3 regions of the Streptomyces fungicidicus genome follow, and region 1 is predicted to be linked to each of the others. Evidence: riboswitches for the same ligand, from Rfam matches in the RefSeq annotation. Region 1 holds a riboswitch; each other region holds the start of a gene.
The links. A riboswitch is a leader RNA that binds a small molecule or an ion and turns the genes downstream of it on or off. The one in region 1 is predicted to bind cyclic di-AMP.
Positions count from the first base shown of each region.

Region 2: it holds a riboswitch for cyclic di-AMP, as region 1 does, so the genes downstream of both, CNQ36_RS21705 (C40 family peptidase) here and CNQ36_RS29230 (M23 family metallopeptidase) in region 1, are expected to answer to the same signal.
Region 3: it holds a riboswitch for cyclic di-AMP, as region 1 does, so the genes downstream of both, CNQ36_RS14215 (LysM peptidoglycan-binding domain-containing protein) here and CNQ36_RS29230 (M23 family metallopeptidase) in region 1, are expected to answer to the same signal.

Region 1 is NZ_CP023407.1:6,489,282-6,494,585, forward strand. It holds gene CNQ36_RS29225 (M16 family metallopeptidase) at 1-1,058, shown strand, start outside; cyclic di-AMP (ydaO/yuaA leader) riboswitch at 1,261-1,424, shown strand; gene CNQ36_RS29230 (M23 family metallopeptidase) at 1,437-2,210, shown strand; gene CNQ36_RS29235 (GntR family transcriptional regulator) at 2,393-3,097, shown strand; gene CNQ36_RS29240 (HPr family phosphocarrier protein) at 3,320-3,601, opposite strand; gene CNQ36_RS29250 (bifunctional acetate--CoA ligase family protein/GNAT family N-acetyltransferase) at 3,776-5,304, shown strand, end outside.
Region 2 is NZ_CP023407.1:4,707,501-4,712,804, reverse strand. It holds gene pcrA (DNA helicase PcrA) at 1-1,154, opposite strand, end outside; cyclic di-AMP (ydaO/yuaA leader) riboswitch at 1,411-1,569, shown strand; gene CNQ36_RS21705 (C40 family peptidase) at 1,578-2,753, shown strand; gene CNQ36_RS21700 (hypothetical protein) at 2,771-3,124, opposite strand; gene CNQ36_RS21695 (LuxR C-terminal-related transcriptional regulator) at 3,173-3,886, opposite strand; gene CNQ36_RS21690 (ATP-binding protein) at 3,883-5,175, opposite strand.
Region 3 is NZ_CP023407.1:3,166,820-3,172,123, reverse strand. It holds gene CNQ36_RS14220 (LysM peptidoglycan-binding domain-containing protein) at 3-986, shown strand; cyclic di-AMP (ydaO/yuaA leader) riboswitch at 1,192-1,361, shown strand; gene CNQ36_RS14215 (LysM peptidoglycan-binding domain-containing protein) at 1,366-2,076, shown strand; gene eno (phosphopyruvate hydratase) at 2,335-3,615, shown strand; gene CNQ36_RS14205 (FtsB family cell division protein) at 3,715-4,191, shown strand; gene CNQ36_RS14200 (DUF501 domain-containing protein) at 4,222-4,773, shown strand; gene CNQ36_RS14195 (Ppx/GppA phosphatase family protein) at 4,770-5,304, shown strand, end outside.

The DNA of each region.
Region 1 (5,304 bases):
GCCTGGAGGTCCCGGCCTCGCGGCTGCCGAAGGGGCTCGGGCTGCTCGCCGACGCCCTCAGGGCGCCCGCGTTCGCCGACAGCGAGGTGGAGCGGCTCGTCCGCAACCGCCTCGACGAGATCCCGCACGAGCTGGCCAACCCCTCCCGGCGCGCCGCCAAGGAGCTGTCCAAGGAGCTGTTCCCGGCGAGTTCGCGCATGTCGCGGCCGCGCCAGGGCACCGAGGAGACGGTCGCCGGCATCGACTCGGCGGCGGTGCGCGCCTTCTACGAGAAGCACGTCCGCCCCGCGACGGCGACCGTCGTGGTCGTGGGCGACCTCACGGGCGTCGACCTGGACGCGCTGCTCGGCGACACGCTGGGCGCCTGGACCGGTTCCCCGGGCCAGGTGCGGCCCGTGCCGCCGGTGGTCGCCGACGACACCGGCCGGGTCGTGATCGTGGACCGCCCCGGCGCCGTCCAGACGCAGCTGCTGATCGGCCGGGTCGGCCCCGACCGGCACGACCGCGTGTGGGCCGCGCAGGTGCTCGGCACCTACTGCCTCGGCGGCACCCTCACCTCCCGCCTGGACCGCGTGCTGCGCGAGGAGAAGGGCTACACCTACGGCGTGCGGTCCTTCGGACAGGTCCTCAGGTCGGCCCCGGACGGCTCGGGCGCGGCGATGCTCGCCATCAGCGGCTCCGTCGACACCCCGAACACCGGCCCCGCGCTGGAGGACCTGTGGAAGGTCCTGCGCACGCTCGCCGCGGAGGGCCTCACCGACGCCGAACGCGACGTCGCCGTGCAGAACCTCGTGGGCGTGGCGCCGCTGAAGTACGAGACGGCGGCCGCCGTCGCGAGCACCCTGGCCGACCAGGTCGAGCAGCACCTGCCCGACCACTACCAGGCCGACCTGTACCGGCAGTTGGCGGCGACCGGCACCGTGGAGGCCACCGCGGCCGTCGTCAGCGCCTTCCCGGGGGACCGTCTGGTGACCGTCCTCGTCGGCGACGCGGCGCAGATCAAGGCGCCGGTCGAGGCGCTCGGCATCGGCGAAGTCAGCGTCGTGGCGGCCGAGTAGCGAGCGGCGGCGGACGCACGCGCGGGCGGGCCCTGGTGACGTCGGCGTCACCAGGGCCCGTTTGTGCCCGAATTGAGGCGGAGGCTGCCTGTCTGCCCTGTGGGATGCGCTACAAAAACCGGGTTTTGTTTGGGGAACGGACGGCTCCCCGCTTAGCTTCGTGCGGGCTGTTCGTCGGGCAGTGCGCCGCACCCGCGGCACCGGACAGCCATCGCCGAGTCCCCGTACGGCGCGAGCCAGGGGAGCCGGGGACCCACACAGTCCCTGGGGTGAATCGGACGCCCGCGCGTGTCGCGAGGGGGTCCGTAGGAGACCTTCCTGCTCCGAACCCGTCAGCTAACCCGGTAGGCGAGAGGGAAGGAAAGGACCAGCCTGTACATGGCGTTCACCCGCGCCCCGGGCAAGCACCGTCGTCCCAGCAGGATGCAGCGCGGCACCGCCCGCGCGGCGGGCGTCGCTGCCCTCACCACCACCGGCGTCGTCGGTTCCCTCGCGGCCCCCGCGCTCGCCGCCGAACCCGCCGCCGCGCAGACCGGTCTCACCCCCGTCGTCACCCTGGGCGACTCGGTCGCCGAACGGATCGACGCCCAGGCCGCCGCCCAGCACGAGGCCGCCCGTGAGGCCGCCGAGGCCGCCGCCCGCAAGGCCGCCGAGGAGGCCGCGCGCGAGAAGGCGGCCAAGGCCGCCGAGGAGGCCCGGGCGGAGAAGGTGCGCGCCGCGCGGGAGGCCGAGCGCAAGCGCCTCAACACCTTCGTCTCCCCGATCCCCGGCTCGTACGTCTCGACCAGTTACCAGGCCGGCAGCTCGCTCTGGTCCTCCGGCAGCCACACCGGCGTCGACTTCCACGCCGCGAGCGGCACCCCCGTCCAGTCGGTCGGCATCGGCACCGTCGTCGAGGCGGGCTGGGGCGGCTCGTACGGCAACCAGGTCGTCATCAAGATGAACGACGGCACGTACACCCAGTACGGACACCTGTCGTCCATCGGCGTCTCGGTGGGCCAGCAGGTCGCCGCCGGGCAGCAGATCGGCCTCTCCGGCGCGACCGGCAACGTCACGGGCGCCCACCTGCACTTCGAGGCCCGCACGACCGCCGAGTACGGTTCCGACCTCGACCCCGTCGCCTACCTCCGCGCGCACGGCGTCGGTCTCTGACCCGCCCGCTTCCCGATGCCCCGGCTCCCCCGAGCCGGGGCATCGGTGTTTCCGGGGAACGTCTGTCCAAAAAATACGCCTGGATTCCGGCCCGCCGTCGGAAATTCTCGCGGATTGCAATAGAGTCACGGAACACACGTCAATCCGTCGACGTTTCACGGGGATTAAGCCGGAGGTCCGTCATGCGTATTCCCGCGCACTCGGTGTGCACGGCGATCCGGGACGACATCGTCACGGGGGTCCACGAGCGCGGCGGCCGGCTCACCGAGGAAGTACTCGCCCGCCGCTACGGCGTCTCCCGCGTCCCCGTCCGGGAGGCGCTGCGCACACTGGAGGCCGAGGGGTTCGTGGTCACCCGGCGGCACGCGGGCGCGTGCGTCGCGGAACCCACCGAGCAGGAGGCCGCCGACCTGCTGGAGATGCGCCTGCTCCTGGAGCCGCTCGGCGCCTCCCGAGCGGCGCAGCGCCGCACCGAGGCCCATCTGAAGGTGCTGCGCGGTCTGGTCCGGCTGGGGCAGGAACGCGCCCGCCAGGGCAACAGCGACGACCTGCGCTCCCTGAGCGGCTGGTTCCACGAGACGCTCGCCCAGGCCTCCGGCAGCCCGGCGCTGACCTCGGCACTGACCCAGCTGCGGCACAAGATCGCCTGGATGTACGCCAGTGAGGGGCCGCCCGACCCGGTCGAGTACTGGGCGGAGCACGGCGCGATCGTGGACGCCGTGGCGCGCGGCGACGGCGACCGGGCGCGGGCCGTCACGGCGCTGCACACCGAGCGCGCGACCGCCGGCCACCGGCTGCGCTTCGCCGGCGGCGCCGACCGGGGCGCCCGCCCGGACCGTGTGAGGAACCCGCAACATCCCGTAAACATGCCGAGTCTTCGGCATTAACACGAGTGCCGTATACAAAGGGGAAGCATTTTGCGGGGCTTTATTCGTGCTGCCCGCAGAAACTGTTGAACCGGTGATGCGCGCTAATTCGTGGAGCCGTGAAAGGTGTGGATCCCGCAATCCGCGTGCCGCGGAAAAGCGAAAGGCCCGACCGGCGGTCAGGTCGGGCCTTTCGGTGGTGCGGCGGGATTCCCGTGCGGACGGTCCCGCGGCCGTGCGTGCTCAGACGGTCTCGGGGAGCTCCTCGAGCCCCTCGGCGACCAGCTTCGCCAGACGGTCCAGGGCGGCGTCCGCGCCCTCGGCGTCGGACGCGAGGACGATCTCCTCGCCGCCCTGGGCGCCCAGGCTCAGCACGGCCAGCATGGAGGCCGCGTTGACGGGGTTGCCCCCGGCCTTGCTGATCGTGACCGGGACGCCTGTGGCCGTGGCGGCTCGGACGAAGATGGAGGCGGGGCGGGCGTGGAGACCCTCGGCCCAGCCGACGTTGACGCGGCGCTCAGCCATGTGTTGCTGCCCTTCACTGTTCAGGGTTGTCTAGACCAGTTTCCCATATCGGGAGGCGTGCCCGGAGCGGCGTCTTCCGCCGCTCCCCGCGGCAGCCGGACCGCGGCCCCGGTCCGGCTGTCCACCACAGACTGCCTCGCGCCGTCACCGTACGCGAGCCGTACTCTGGGGCCCATGCAGATCTCGTCGGACCGGCACGAGTATCCCGCCCACTGGGAAGCCGACGTGGTGCTGCGCGACGGCGGCACCGCGCGCATCCGCCCCATCACCGTCGATGACGCCGAGCGCCTGGTCAGCTTCTACGAGCAGGTGTCGGACGAGTCGAAGTACTACCGCTTCTTCGCGCCCTACCCGCGGTTGTCCGCCAAGGACGTCCACCGCTTCACCCACCACGACTTCGTGGACCGGGTGGGGCTCGCGGCCACCGTGGGCGGCGAGTTCATCGCCACCGTGCGCTACGACCGGATCGGCGCCGACGGAACGCCCGCGTCCGCACCGGCCGACGAGGCCGAGGTCGCCTTCCTGGTGCAGGACGCCCACCAGGGACGGGGCGTCGCCTCCGCCCTGCTCGAACACATCGGCGCCGTGGCGCGGGAGCGCGGCATCCGCCGGTTCGCGGCCGAGGTGCTGCCCGCCAACAACAAGATGATCAAGGTGTTCACCGACGCCGGCTACACCCAGAAGCGCAGCTTCGAGGACGGCGTCGTCCGGCTGGAGTTCGACCTCGAACCCACCGACCGCTCGCTCGCCGTGCAGCAGGCGCGCGAACAGCGCGCGGAGGCGCGCTCGGTGCAGCGGCTGCTGGCCCCGGGCTCGGTGGCCGTCGTCGGCGCCGGGCGCACGCCCGGCGGGGTGGGGCGCAGCATCCTCGACAACATCCGGGACGCCGGGTTCACCGGGCGGCTCTACGCGGTGAACAAGGCGTTCGAGGAGGACCGGAAGGAGCTCGACGGGGTCGCCGCGTACCGGTCCGTCCGGGCCATCGACGCTCCCGTCGACCTGGCGGTCGTCGCGGTGCCCGCGGACCGCGTCCCCGAGGTGGTCACCGAGTGCGGTGAGCACGGTGTGCAGGGGCTCGTCGTGGTCTCCGCCGGGTACGCCGAGTCCGGCCCCGACGGCCGCGAGCGCCAGCGCGCCCTCGTACGGCAGGCGCGCTCGTACGGCATGCGGATCATCGGCCCGAACGCGTTCGGTGTCATCAACACGTCCCCGGACGTGCGGCTGAACGCCTCGCTCGCCCCCGAGTCGCCCCGCCCGGGCCGGATAGGGCTGTTCGCCCAGTCCGGCGCGATCGGCGTCGCCCTGCTCTCGCGCCTGCACCGGCGCGGCGGCGGGGTCACCGGGGTCACCGGCGTCTCCACCTTCGTCTCGTCCGGCAACCGTGCCGACGTGTCCGGCAACGACGTCATGCAGTACTGGTACGAGGACCCCGACACCGATGTCGCCCTGATGTACCTGGAATCCATCGGCAACCCCCGCAAGTTCGCCCGCCTCGCCCGCCGGACCGCGGCGGCGAAGCCCCTGGTCGTGGTCCAGGGCGCCCGGCACGGCGCCGGTCCCCGGGGCCATGCGGTGAGGGCGACCCGGCTGCCCCACGAGACGGTGTCCGCGCTGCTGCGGCAGGCCGGCGTGATCCGGGTGAACACCATCACCGAACTGGTCGACGCGGGGCTGCTGCTCGCCCGCCAGCCGCTGCCGGCCGG
Region 2 (5,304 bases), 1.8 Mb from region 1:
TTCTTGGGGCGGCGCGACTCGTTGCGCTCGATGACGGCGTTGGCGGCGCTCAGGATGGTCTGGGTGGAGCGGTAGTTCTGCTCCAGCAGGATCGTCGTCGCGTCCGGGTAGTCCTCCTCGAACTGGAGGATGTTGCGGATCGTCGCGCCCCGGAAGGCGTAGATCGACTGGTCGGCGTCGCCCACCACGCACAGCTCGGCGGGCGGCACCTCGGCCTCCGGCGGTACGTCGACGGGGTGCTCCACGGTGCCGACGAGCTCGCGGACCAGGGAGTACTGGGCGTGGTTGGTGTCCTGGTACTCGTCGACCAGGACGTGCCGGAAGCGGCGGCGGTAGTGCTCGGCGACGTCCGGGAAGGCGCGGAGCAGGTTGACCGTCGTCATGATCAGGTCGTCGAAGTCGAGCGCGTTCGCCTCGCGCAGCCGCGACTGGTAGAGCGCGTAGGCCTGGGCGAGGGTCTTCTCGAAACCGTCGGCGGCCTGGGCCGCGAAGTCCTCCTCGTCGATCAGCTCGTTCTTCAGGTTGCTGATCTTGGCGCTGAAGGACTTCGGCGGGAAGCGCTTGGGATCGAGGTCCAGGTCACGGCAGACCAGGGCCATCAGCCGCTTGGAGTCGGCGGCGTCGTAGATCGAGAACGACGACGTGAACCCGAGTCTCTTGCTCTCGCGGCGCAGGATGCGCACACACGCGCTGTGGAACGTCATGACCCACATGGCGTTGGCCCGCGGGCCGACGAGCTGCTCGACGCGCTCCTTCATCTCGCCCGCGGCCTTGTTGGTGAAGGTGATCGCGAGGATCTGGCCCGGGTGCACGTGCCGCTCGGCCAGCAGGTGGGCGATGCGGTGGGTGAGCACCCGGGTCTTGCCGGAGCCGGCGCCGGCCACGATGAGCAGCGGGGAGCCGGAGTGCACGACGGCGGCACGCTGGTTGTCGTTCAGCCCCTCGAGGAGCGCGGCGGCGTCGAGCACCGGGCGCGGGGCGCCGTCCCTGTAGTAGGCGTCCCTTTCCGGCGGCACGTCGAACTTCCCGCCGAACAGGTCGTCCGGAACCTGCTCCGGCACGTGCTCGTCCTCGGGCGGCGGCGGGGGCTCGTCCGCGGGGCCCCGCTGGGCCTGGAGGTCCGCCAGGAAGCTGTCGTCAAAGAGGCTGCTCATCGCTCTCCGAGTCTAGGGTGCCCCACCGACAACCCGGGGCCGCCCCGGAAACATCCCCGGGATTCCGGCGGGCCGGCCGGGGCGGGCACCCTCCAGCACCGCGGCCTCACCCTGAGTGACCGGGAAGATCAGGTCACGAAAATGTATCGGGCATATCACCCATCAACCTTCACAGGGGCCACACGAGTTGGCTACGGTGCGGGCGGGCCGCTCGACCCCCACCGGCGAACGTCGCCGGGCCGCGCGGCCTCCGCCGAGTCCGTCCCTGCCCACCGCGGCAGCCGGAGCCGGGGACCCACCGAGACCTTGGGGTGAATCGGCCCACTCCCTCACGGAGCGGCCGTAGGGCAACCCTTCCGAAGCACCACCCGCCCGAACCCGACAGCTAACCCGGTAGGCGGAGTATGGAAGGAGTCGCCTCCCTTGGCGTCGCACCGCAAGTCGCGCACCCCCGGCCCGCGCGTGGCAGGCATACGGACCCCGGTCCTCGCCACGGCCGCGCTGACCTCCGTGGCCCTGTTGTCCCAGACGGCCAACGCCGCCCCCACGGACGACGACAGGCCGAGCCTGGAGGAGGTCGAGAAGAAGGTCGGCGACCTCTACCGGCAGGCCGAGTCGGCGACCGAGAAGTACAACGCGGCCAAGGAGAAGACCGCGAAGCAGCGCAAGCAGGTGGACACGCTCCTCGACGACGTGGCCAAGCGCACGCAGAAGCTCAACGAGGCGCGGGAGGAACTGGGCTCCTTCGCGGCCGCCCAGTACCGGACCGGCGCCGGCATCCCCGACACCGCGACCTTCCTCCTCGCGGACACGCCCCAGGACATCTTCGACCAGAGCCAGCTGATGGACCGGATGACCGGCCGCCAGAAGGTCGCGGTCGACGACTACGTCACCCAGCAGTCCGAGACGATGAAGAAGCGCCAGGAGGCCACCGAGAGCCTCGAGACGCTCACCGAGTCCCAGGGCGACCTGAAGACGGCCAAGGCCACCGTCCAGAAGAAGCTCGGCGACGCGCGTGAGCTGATGGCGAAGCTGACCGCCGAGGAGAAGGCGCGGCTCGCGGCGATCGAGAAGAAGAAGCAGCAGGAGGCCGCCCGCAAGGCCGCCGAGCTGGCACGCCAGCAGGCGGAGCGGCAGAAGGCGCAGGAGGAGGCCGCTCAGCAGGAGAGCGGCACCTCGGGCTCGTCGGAGTCCTCCGGCTCGGGCACCTCACCGTCGACGTCGACGGACTCCTCGTACGCCGCCAAGGCCGAGAAGGCGATCGCCTTCGCCCGCGCGCAGATCGGCAAGCCGTACGTCTGGGGCGCCACCGGCCCCGGCTCCTACGACTGCTCCGGCCTCACCCAGGCCGCCTGGAAGGCCGCCGGCGTCACCCTGCCGCGCACCACCTACGACCAGGTCGACGCCGGCACGACGGTCCCCGTCTCCCAGGCCCAGCCCGGCGACCTGGTCTTCTTCTACGACGACATCACCCATGTGGGCATCTACATCGGCAACGGCATGATGATCCACGCCCCGAAGCCCGGCGCGTACGTCCGCGAGGAGTCGGTCTACTACGACGGGGAGTCCTCGATCCACAGCATCGTGCGCCCGGCCTGATCAGCGCCGGGCGGCGCTCACGTCCAGAGCACCGCGATGAAGACGTTCACCGTGGTCAGCAGTCCGACCAGGCCGAACAGGCGCTTGTCCACCGTCTCCTCGTCGCGCTTCACATAGACCAGGCCGAGGATCACGATCAGCAGGGCCAGCTTCACGCCGATCTTGATGTTGTCGACGGAGTAGTCCTGGGCCTGGTTGAGGCCGACCAGGACCACTCCGGTGACCAGCATCGTCAGGGCGCCGTGCAGCATCGCGGGGACGAAGCGGGCGGTGCCCTTCCCCATCGCCTTCATCTGGGTGAGGAAGCCGCCGAGGAGCGAGGCGATGCCGATGATGTGCAGACCGACGAAGAGGTGGATGAGTACGTCCATGGGGCCGGAGCCTAGCCAGCGGCCCCGCCCCCTCCGACACCGGCCCGGTCAGACCAGTCGCCGCGCCGTCGCCCAGCGGGTCAGCTCGTGGCGGTTGGACAGCTGGAGCTTGCGCAGCACCGCCGAGACGTGCGACTCGACCGTCTTCACCGAGATGAACAGCTGCTTGGCGATCTCCTTGTACGCGTAGCCGCGGGCGATCAGCCGCAGCACCTCCCGCTCGCGCTGGGTGAGACGGTCGAGGTCCTCGTCGACCGGCGGGGCGTCGGTCGACGCGAAGGCGTCGAGGACGAAGCCGGCCAGCCGCGGCGAGAAGACGGCGTCCCCCTCCTGCACCCGGAAGATCGAGTCGACCAGATCGGTCCCGGTGATCGTCTTGGTCACATAGCCCCGGGCGCCGCCCCGGATCACGCCGATCACGTCCTCCGCCGCGTCCGACACGGACAGGGCGAGGAAACGGACCGGCCGCTCGGCGTCGCTCATCAACGGGGCGCAGCGGCGCAGCACTTCGACACCGCCGCCACCGGGCAGGTGGACGTCCAGCAGGACCACCTCGGGCCGGGTCGCGGTGATGACGGTGACGGCCTGGTCGACGTCGGCGGCCTCACCCACCACCTCGACGCCCGTCTGGCCGGTCTGGCCTATCTCGGCCTGGACGCCCGTGCGGAACATGCGGTGGTCGTCCACGAGGACGACTCGCACATGACGCCCGGCGGCGCTCCCCGCCGGCTCCGTTCCGTTCGCCTCGGTCGGCTCGCTCATGACGTCTTCTCCGCCCTCTCCATCTCCAGCTCGACCTCCGTGCCGCCGTCCGGCACCGCGCGCAGCCGCGCCGTGCCGCCGTTGCGCTCCATGCGGCCGATGATCGATTCCCTGACGCCCATGCGGTCGGCGGGTATCGAGTCCAGATCGAAGCCGGGGCCCCGGTCACGGACGGACACGAAGACCTTCTTCCCCTCGACTTCGGCGTAGACCTGCACCGCGCCTCCCTCGCCACCGTACTTGGCGGCGTTGACCATCGCTTCGCGTCCGGCCTGCATCTGCGCGCTTATTCTCTCGTCGAGCGGGCAGTCGCCGACGACCACGACCTCTATGGGGACGCCGTGCTTGTCCTCGACCTCGGCGGCGTTGCGCTTCACGGCCTCGGCGAGGGTGGCGGGCTCGTCGTCCTCGTCCTTGCCGTTGCCCTCCGGTTTGTAGAGCCAGGCGCGCAGGTCGCGTTCCTGGGCGCGGGCCAGTCGGCGCACCTCGCCCGCGTTGTCGGCGTTGCGCTGTATCAGGGTGAGGGTGTGCAGGACCGAGTCGTGGACGTGGGCGGCGACCTCCGCGCGCTCCTGCGCCCGGATCCGCATCAGGCGCTCCTCGGAGAGGTCCTGGGTCATGCGCACGAGGTAGGGGCCGGCGAGGAGGGTGATGCCGACGAGCACGGCGAGCGCCGCCTGGAGCACCGAGCCGAGGTGGCTGCCGGAACCGCGCAGGACGAAGATGGCGGAGGCGCCCGCCGTCACCAGCAGCACACCGGCCACGGCCCGCAGCAGCGTGACCGTGCGGCGGCGACGGCCGACCTCCATCCAGCGTGCCCGGCGGGCGTTGTCCGCCTGCCGCCAGACCAGGGCGACACCCGCGCCGACCAGCACGGTCGGCCAGAGGTAGGCCCTGGCGCCGTTGCTCAGGTTCACATTGCCCACGAAGATCATGGCCACCACGACCATGAGCAGCAGGGCGGCCATCTGGCCCTTGTCCGGTTTCCGGGTGACGAGTCTGCGCCGGCCGTCCGGTGAGGCCTCCGTCGTCACCAGCGAGGGCGGCTTCTGCGCGTCCACGCCGCCGACGCCCAGGGGAACGAAGAACCAGAACGCCGCGTACAGCAGCGCGCCGAGACCGTCGGCCATGAACAGGCTGACGAAGGCGAGACGTACCCAGATCACGGGCAGCCCGAGGTGCCCGGCGAGCCCCCGCGCCACACCACCGAGCCAGCGTCCGTCACTGCTGCGGTAGAGCTTGCGCGGCGGCCGCGGCTCGGCGACTGGCGCTGCTGCGGCTTCCGACATGCCAATGATGGTCACACGCCCGAAGTGCCGGAGCATCAGGGTCGGCCCCGGAGACTCCCCTGATCTCCCCCGCCGCCCCCTCGAACGCTCCCCCGCCCCCACTCGGGGACCGATATCAGGGTCCGGCCA
Region 3 (5,304 bases), 3.3 Mb from region 1:
GCATGCTCTCCGGGAACGGTCGGCACCGTCGCCCCCGCCAGGCTCCGGCTCTCCTCGTCGCGGCCGGAGTGACCGGCTCCGCCATCGCGATCCCCCTCCTCGGGGCAGGCAGCGCGAGCGCGGCCGACGGCGCCACCTGGGACCGGGTCGCCGAGTGCGAGAGCGGCGGCTCCTGGAGCCAGAACACCGGCAACGGTTACTACGGCGGACTGCAGTTGACCCAGGACGACTGGGAGAACTACGGCGGCCTGGACTTCGCGCCCAGCGCCGACCAGGCCAGCCGCGGCCAGCAGATAGCCGTGGCCGAGAAGATCCTCGCCGACCAGGGGGTCGGCGCGTGGCGCACCTGCGGGCTGCTCTCGGGCCTGGAGCAGGGCTCGGCATCGGCCGACATCGACACCGGCGTGTCGGAGGACTCGACGAAGAGTGGGTCCGGCTCATCCGATTCCTCCGACTCATCCAGATCGTCCGACTCCAGCGAATCCTCCCCTTCCTCCGGTTCGTCCGATGACGAGAGCGTCGCCGGCGATTCGGCCAAGTCCGACAAGTCAAGCGATTCCGGCAAGGATTCGGACACCGCCTCCGACGGGGGATCCGGCGCCTCCCCCTCCGCCTCGAACGCGCCGAAGAGTGACGAGTCGGACAAGTCGGGGCAGAGTACCGGTTCTTCGGGGGCCGTCGACGGTGAGGACACGGGCAACGGCCGTCATCGCGGCGTGAGCGCCGAGGAGGGTGACGGCGGGGACCGTGCGCCGGGATCGTCCGGACGGCATGCCTCCCGCGGCGCGGACGCCTCGCGCGACGCCGCCGACGGCTCGTACACCGTGCGCACCGGCGACAGCCTCTCGTTCATCGCCGACTCCCTTGAGCTCAAGGGCGGATGGCGCTCGCTCTACGCCGTGAACGAGCAGGTCGTCGGCGTCGACCCGGACCTCATCCTGCCCGGTCAGGAGCTTGAGGTCGGGGTCGAACCGGGCGAAAAGTGACGCCCGAAAGGGCCTGACGGCGGCGGCAGTTGGCGTCATGGTTCGCGCTGAATGTCCGGTTTAAAGACTGTGAGATATAGGTCTCAGAAGCCCTGATCGTCTTTGATATTCCGCGGATCGCGTGTCTACGGTCGTGACCGCTCGCCATCGCGGGCCCCGGCTGCCGCCACGCCGAATCCTGCCAGTGGCAGCACGGGAACAGTCGTCGCGTAATGCGCCGTAGGCAGGAGCGGGGGACCCAAGGTAAGCGCCGAGTCCGGGCAGTTGACGCCGGATCCGGCTTGGGGTGAAGCCGTGTCCCGGGAGGGGCGCGGCCGGGCAACTCAACCGGCCCGAACCCGACAGCTCACCTCGCAGGCGTCGGTGAGGGGATCCCAGCATGCTGTTTTCCACCAAGGGCAAGCACCGTCGTCCGTCCAAGGCCACCCGCGCGCTCGCCGTGGCCGGCGTCGCCTCCGCCGCCGTCGCCGCCCCGCTGATGGCGGCCGGCAACGCCTCCGCCGCCACCGCCTCCGAGTGGGACGCCGTCGCCCAGTGCGAGTCCGGCGGCAACTGGTCCATCAACACCGGCAACGGCTACTACGGCGGTCTGCAGTTCTCGGCCTCCACCTGGGCCGCGTACGGCGGCACCCAGTACGCCGCCTCCGCCGACCAGGCCAGCAAGGCCCAGCAGATCGAGATAGCCGAGAAGGTCCTCGCGGGCCAGGGCAAGGGCGCCTGGCCGGTCTGCGGCACCGGCCTGTCCGGCGCGGCCTACAGCGGCTCCTCCTCCAACGGCTCCGGCTCCTCGCAGGGCTCCGGCTCCACCGAGACCCGTGAGACCGAGCAGAAGGCCTCCCGCTCCGCCGAGCGCCCGGCCGCCGAGAAGCAGGCCGAGCCGAAGGCCGAGCAGAAGACCGTCACCACCCCGACCGGCAAGAAGGTCGAGAAGGGCGACGGCGAGTACAAGGTCCTCAAGGGCGACACCCTGAGCTCGATCGCCAAGGAGCACGACGTCAAGGGCGGCTGGGCCAAGCTCTTCGAGCTGAACGACGACATCGTCGACGACGCCGACCTCATCTTCCCGGGCCAGCAGCTGCACCTGAAGTAAGCGGCAGCGGTCCCCCTGCTCCCCGCCCCGGTGCGTCTTCCCCCGTACGCACCGGGGCGGGGTTCTCATGTCGGGACCGGACCGGGTTCCGCGCGGGTTTCCCGAAAACTGCTTTGTTCCGTCCGGAAACAATTTACTCTCGGTTCTGTCCACGGGGCGGGTGGCCGGATGGCCGATCGCCCGGAGCCGGTTAGGCTCGGTCTCGCAGGACCCGCCGTGGCCCTGCTCACCCGCGTCACATCCATGAAGGAGATGCTCGTGCCGTCCATCGACGTCGTCGTAGCCCGGGAAATCCTGGACTCCCGAGGCAACCCCACGGTCGAGGTCGAGGTCGGCCTCGACGACGGCAGCACGGGTCGTGCCGCCGTCCCGTCCGGCGCCTCCACCGGTGCCTTCGAGGCCATCGAACTCCGTGACGGCGATGCCAACCGTTACCTGGGCAAGGGTGTCGAGAAGGCCGTCCTGGCCGTCATCGAGCAGATCGGCCCGGAGCTCGTCGGCTACGACGCCACCGAGCAGCGCCTGATCGACCAGGCGATGTTCGACCTGGACGCCACCGACAACAAGGGCTCCCTCGGCGCCAACGCCATCCTCGGCGTCTCGCTCGCCGTCGCCCACGCCGCCTCCGAGGCCAGCGACCTCCCGCTCTTCCGCTACCTGGGCGGCCCGAACGCGCACCTGCTGCCGGTGCCGATGATGAACATCCTGAACGGCGGCTCGCACGCCGACTCCAACGTGGACATCCAGGAGTTCATGATCGCGCCGATCGGCGCGGAGTCCTTCTCCGAGGCGCTGCGCTGGGGCACCGAGGTCTACCACACCCTCAAGAAGGTCCTGAAGAGCAAGGGCCTGGCCACCGGCCTCGGCGACGAGGGCGGCTTCGCCCCGAACCTCGGCTCCAACCGCGAGGCCCTCGACCTCATCCTCGAGGCCGTCAAGGAGGCCGGCTACACCCCCGGCGAGCAGATCGCCCTGGCCCTCGACGTGGCCGCGTCCGAGTTCTACAAGGACGGCGTCTACACCTTCGAGGGCAAGGAGCGCTCGGCGGCCGAGATGACCGAGTACTACGCCGAGCTCGTCGAGGCGTACCCGCTGGTCTCCATCGAGGACCCGCTGTTCGAGGACGACTGGGAGGGCTGGAAGACCATCACCGCCAAGCTCGGTGACAAGGTCCAGCTCGTCGGCGACGACCTGTTCGTCACCAACCCCGAGCGCCTCGCCCGCGGCATCGACGAGGGCGCCGCCAACGCCCTGCTGGTCAAGGTCAACCAGATCGGCTCGCTGACCGAGACCCTGGACGCCGTCGAGCTGGCCCAGCGCAACGGCTTCAAGTGCATGATGTCGCACCGCTCCGGCGAGACCGAGGACGTCACCATCGCCGACCTCGCCGTCGCCACCAACTGCGGCCAGATCAAGACCGGCGCCCCGGCCCGCTCCGAGCGCGTCGCCAAGTACAACCAGCTGCTGCGCATCGAGGAGATCCTCGACGACGCCGCGGTGTACGCCGGCCGCAGCGCCTTCCCGCGGTTCAAGGGCTGACCTGCCCCGTAGAGGCGGCGTCGTACGTACGTCCCCGTACCCGGTCCCGTACCGTGTGCGGGGACGTACGCGCGTAAGCAGGTGAACCGGAGGCGGAACATGGCGGTCAAGGACCGGGACCGTTTCTCCACCGCGACCAGGATCCGGCTGATCGGTGAGCAGACCGCCGCCCGGGTCTACCGTTCGCAGACCAAACGCCAGGCACGCCGCTCCCGGCTGACCGGACGGGCGGCGCTGCTCGCCCTGGTGGTCTGCTCCCTGATCGTGGCCCTCGCCTACCCCATGCGGCAGTACGTCTCCCAGCGCGCGGACATCGCCGACCTCCAGCAGGAGCAGGCCGAGACCCGCCAGCGGGTCGAACGGCTGCGCGACCTCAAGGCGCGCTGGCAGGACGACGCGTACGCCGAGCAGGAGATCCGCCGGCGACTGCACTACGTCCTGCCCGGCGAGACCGGATACATCGTCATCGACCCGGGCACGGCCAAGCAGTCCCGTGCGGATCTCGAGGCCGCCGACCGCCCCTGGTACGCGAACGTCTGGGACGGCGTCGACAAGGCCGACGCCGCCGCCCGGTAACCCCCATCGAAAGCCGCAGAGAAGACAGGTATGGAAACCCCTCCGCCCACGACCCCCCGCACCGAGCCCACCGACGCGGACGTCGAGGCCTTCAAGCAGCAGCTCGGGCGGCCCCCGCGCGGGCTGCGCGCCATCGCGCACCGCTGCCCCTGCGGGCAGCCGGACGTCGTGGAGACCGCGCCGCGGCTGCCCGACGGCACCCCCTTCCCCACGCTCTACTACCTCACCTGCCCGAAGGCGAACTCCGCGATCGGGACGCTGGAGGCCAACGGCGTGATGAAGGAGATGACGGAGCGGCTGGCCGCGGACCCGGAGCTGGCGGCCGCCTACCGCGCGGCGCACGAGGACTACGTCCGGCGCCGCGACGAGATCGAGGAGCTGAAGAACTTCCCCAGCGCGGGCGGCATGCCGGACCGGGTGAAGTGCCTGCACGTGCTGGTCGCCCACTCGCTGGCCGCCGGCCCCGGCGTCAACCCGCTGGGCGACGAGGCGCTGGCGATGCTGCCGGAGTGGTGGCGCAAGGGCGCCTGCGTGACGCTGCCCGTGAAGCCCGTGAAGCCCGTGAAGGAGGACGGCCAGTGACCCGGGTCGCCGCCATCGACTGCGGTACCAACTCCATCCGGCTGCTGGTCGCCGACGCGGACCCGGTGACGGGTGAACTGACCGACCTGGACCGGCGGATGACGATCGTGCGGCTCGGCCAGGGCGTCGACCGCACGGGGCGGCTGGCGCCCGAGGCGCTGGAGCGGACCTTCGCCGCCTGCCGCGAGTACGCGCAGATCATCGAGAAGCACGGCGCCCGGAACCTGCGCTTCGTCGCCACCTCCGCCTCCCGCGACGCCGAGAACCGCGACGAGTTCGTGCGCGGGGTGGTGGACATCCTGGGCGTGGAGCCCGAGGTCATCACCGGCGACCAGGAGGCCGAGTTCTCCTTCACCGGCGCCACCAAGGAGCTGACCGGCCGGACCGATCTGCACCGCCCCTTCCTGGTCGTGGACATCGGCGGCGGCTCGACCGAGTTCGTCGTCGGCGGCGAGCATGTGCGCGCCGCCCGCTCCGTGGACGTCGGCTGCGTGCGGATGACCGAGCGCCACCTGGTGCGGGACGGGGCCG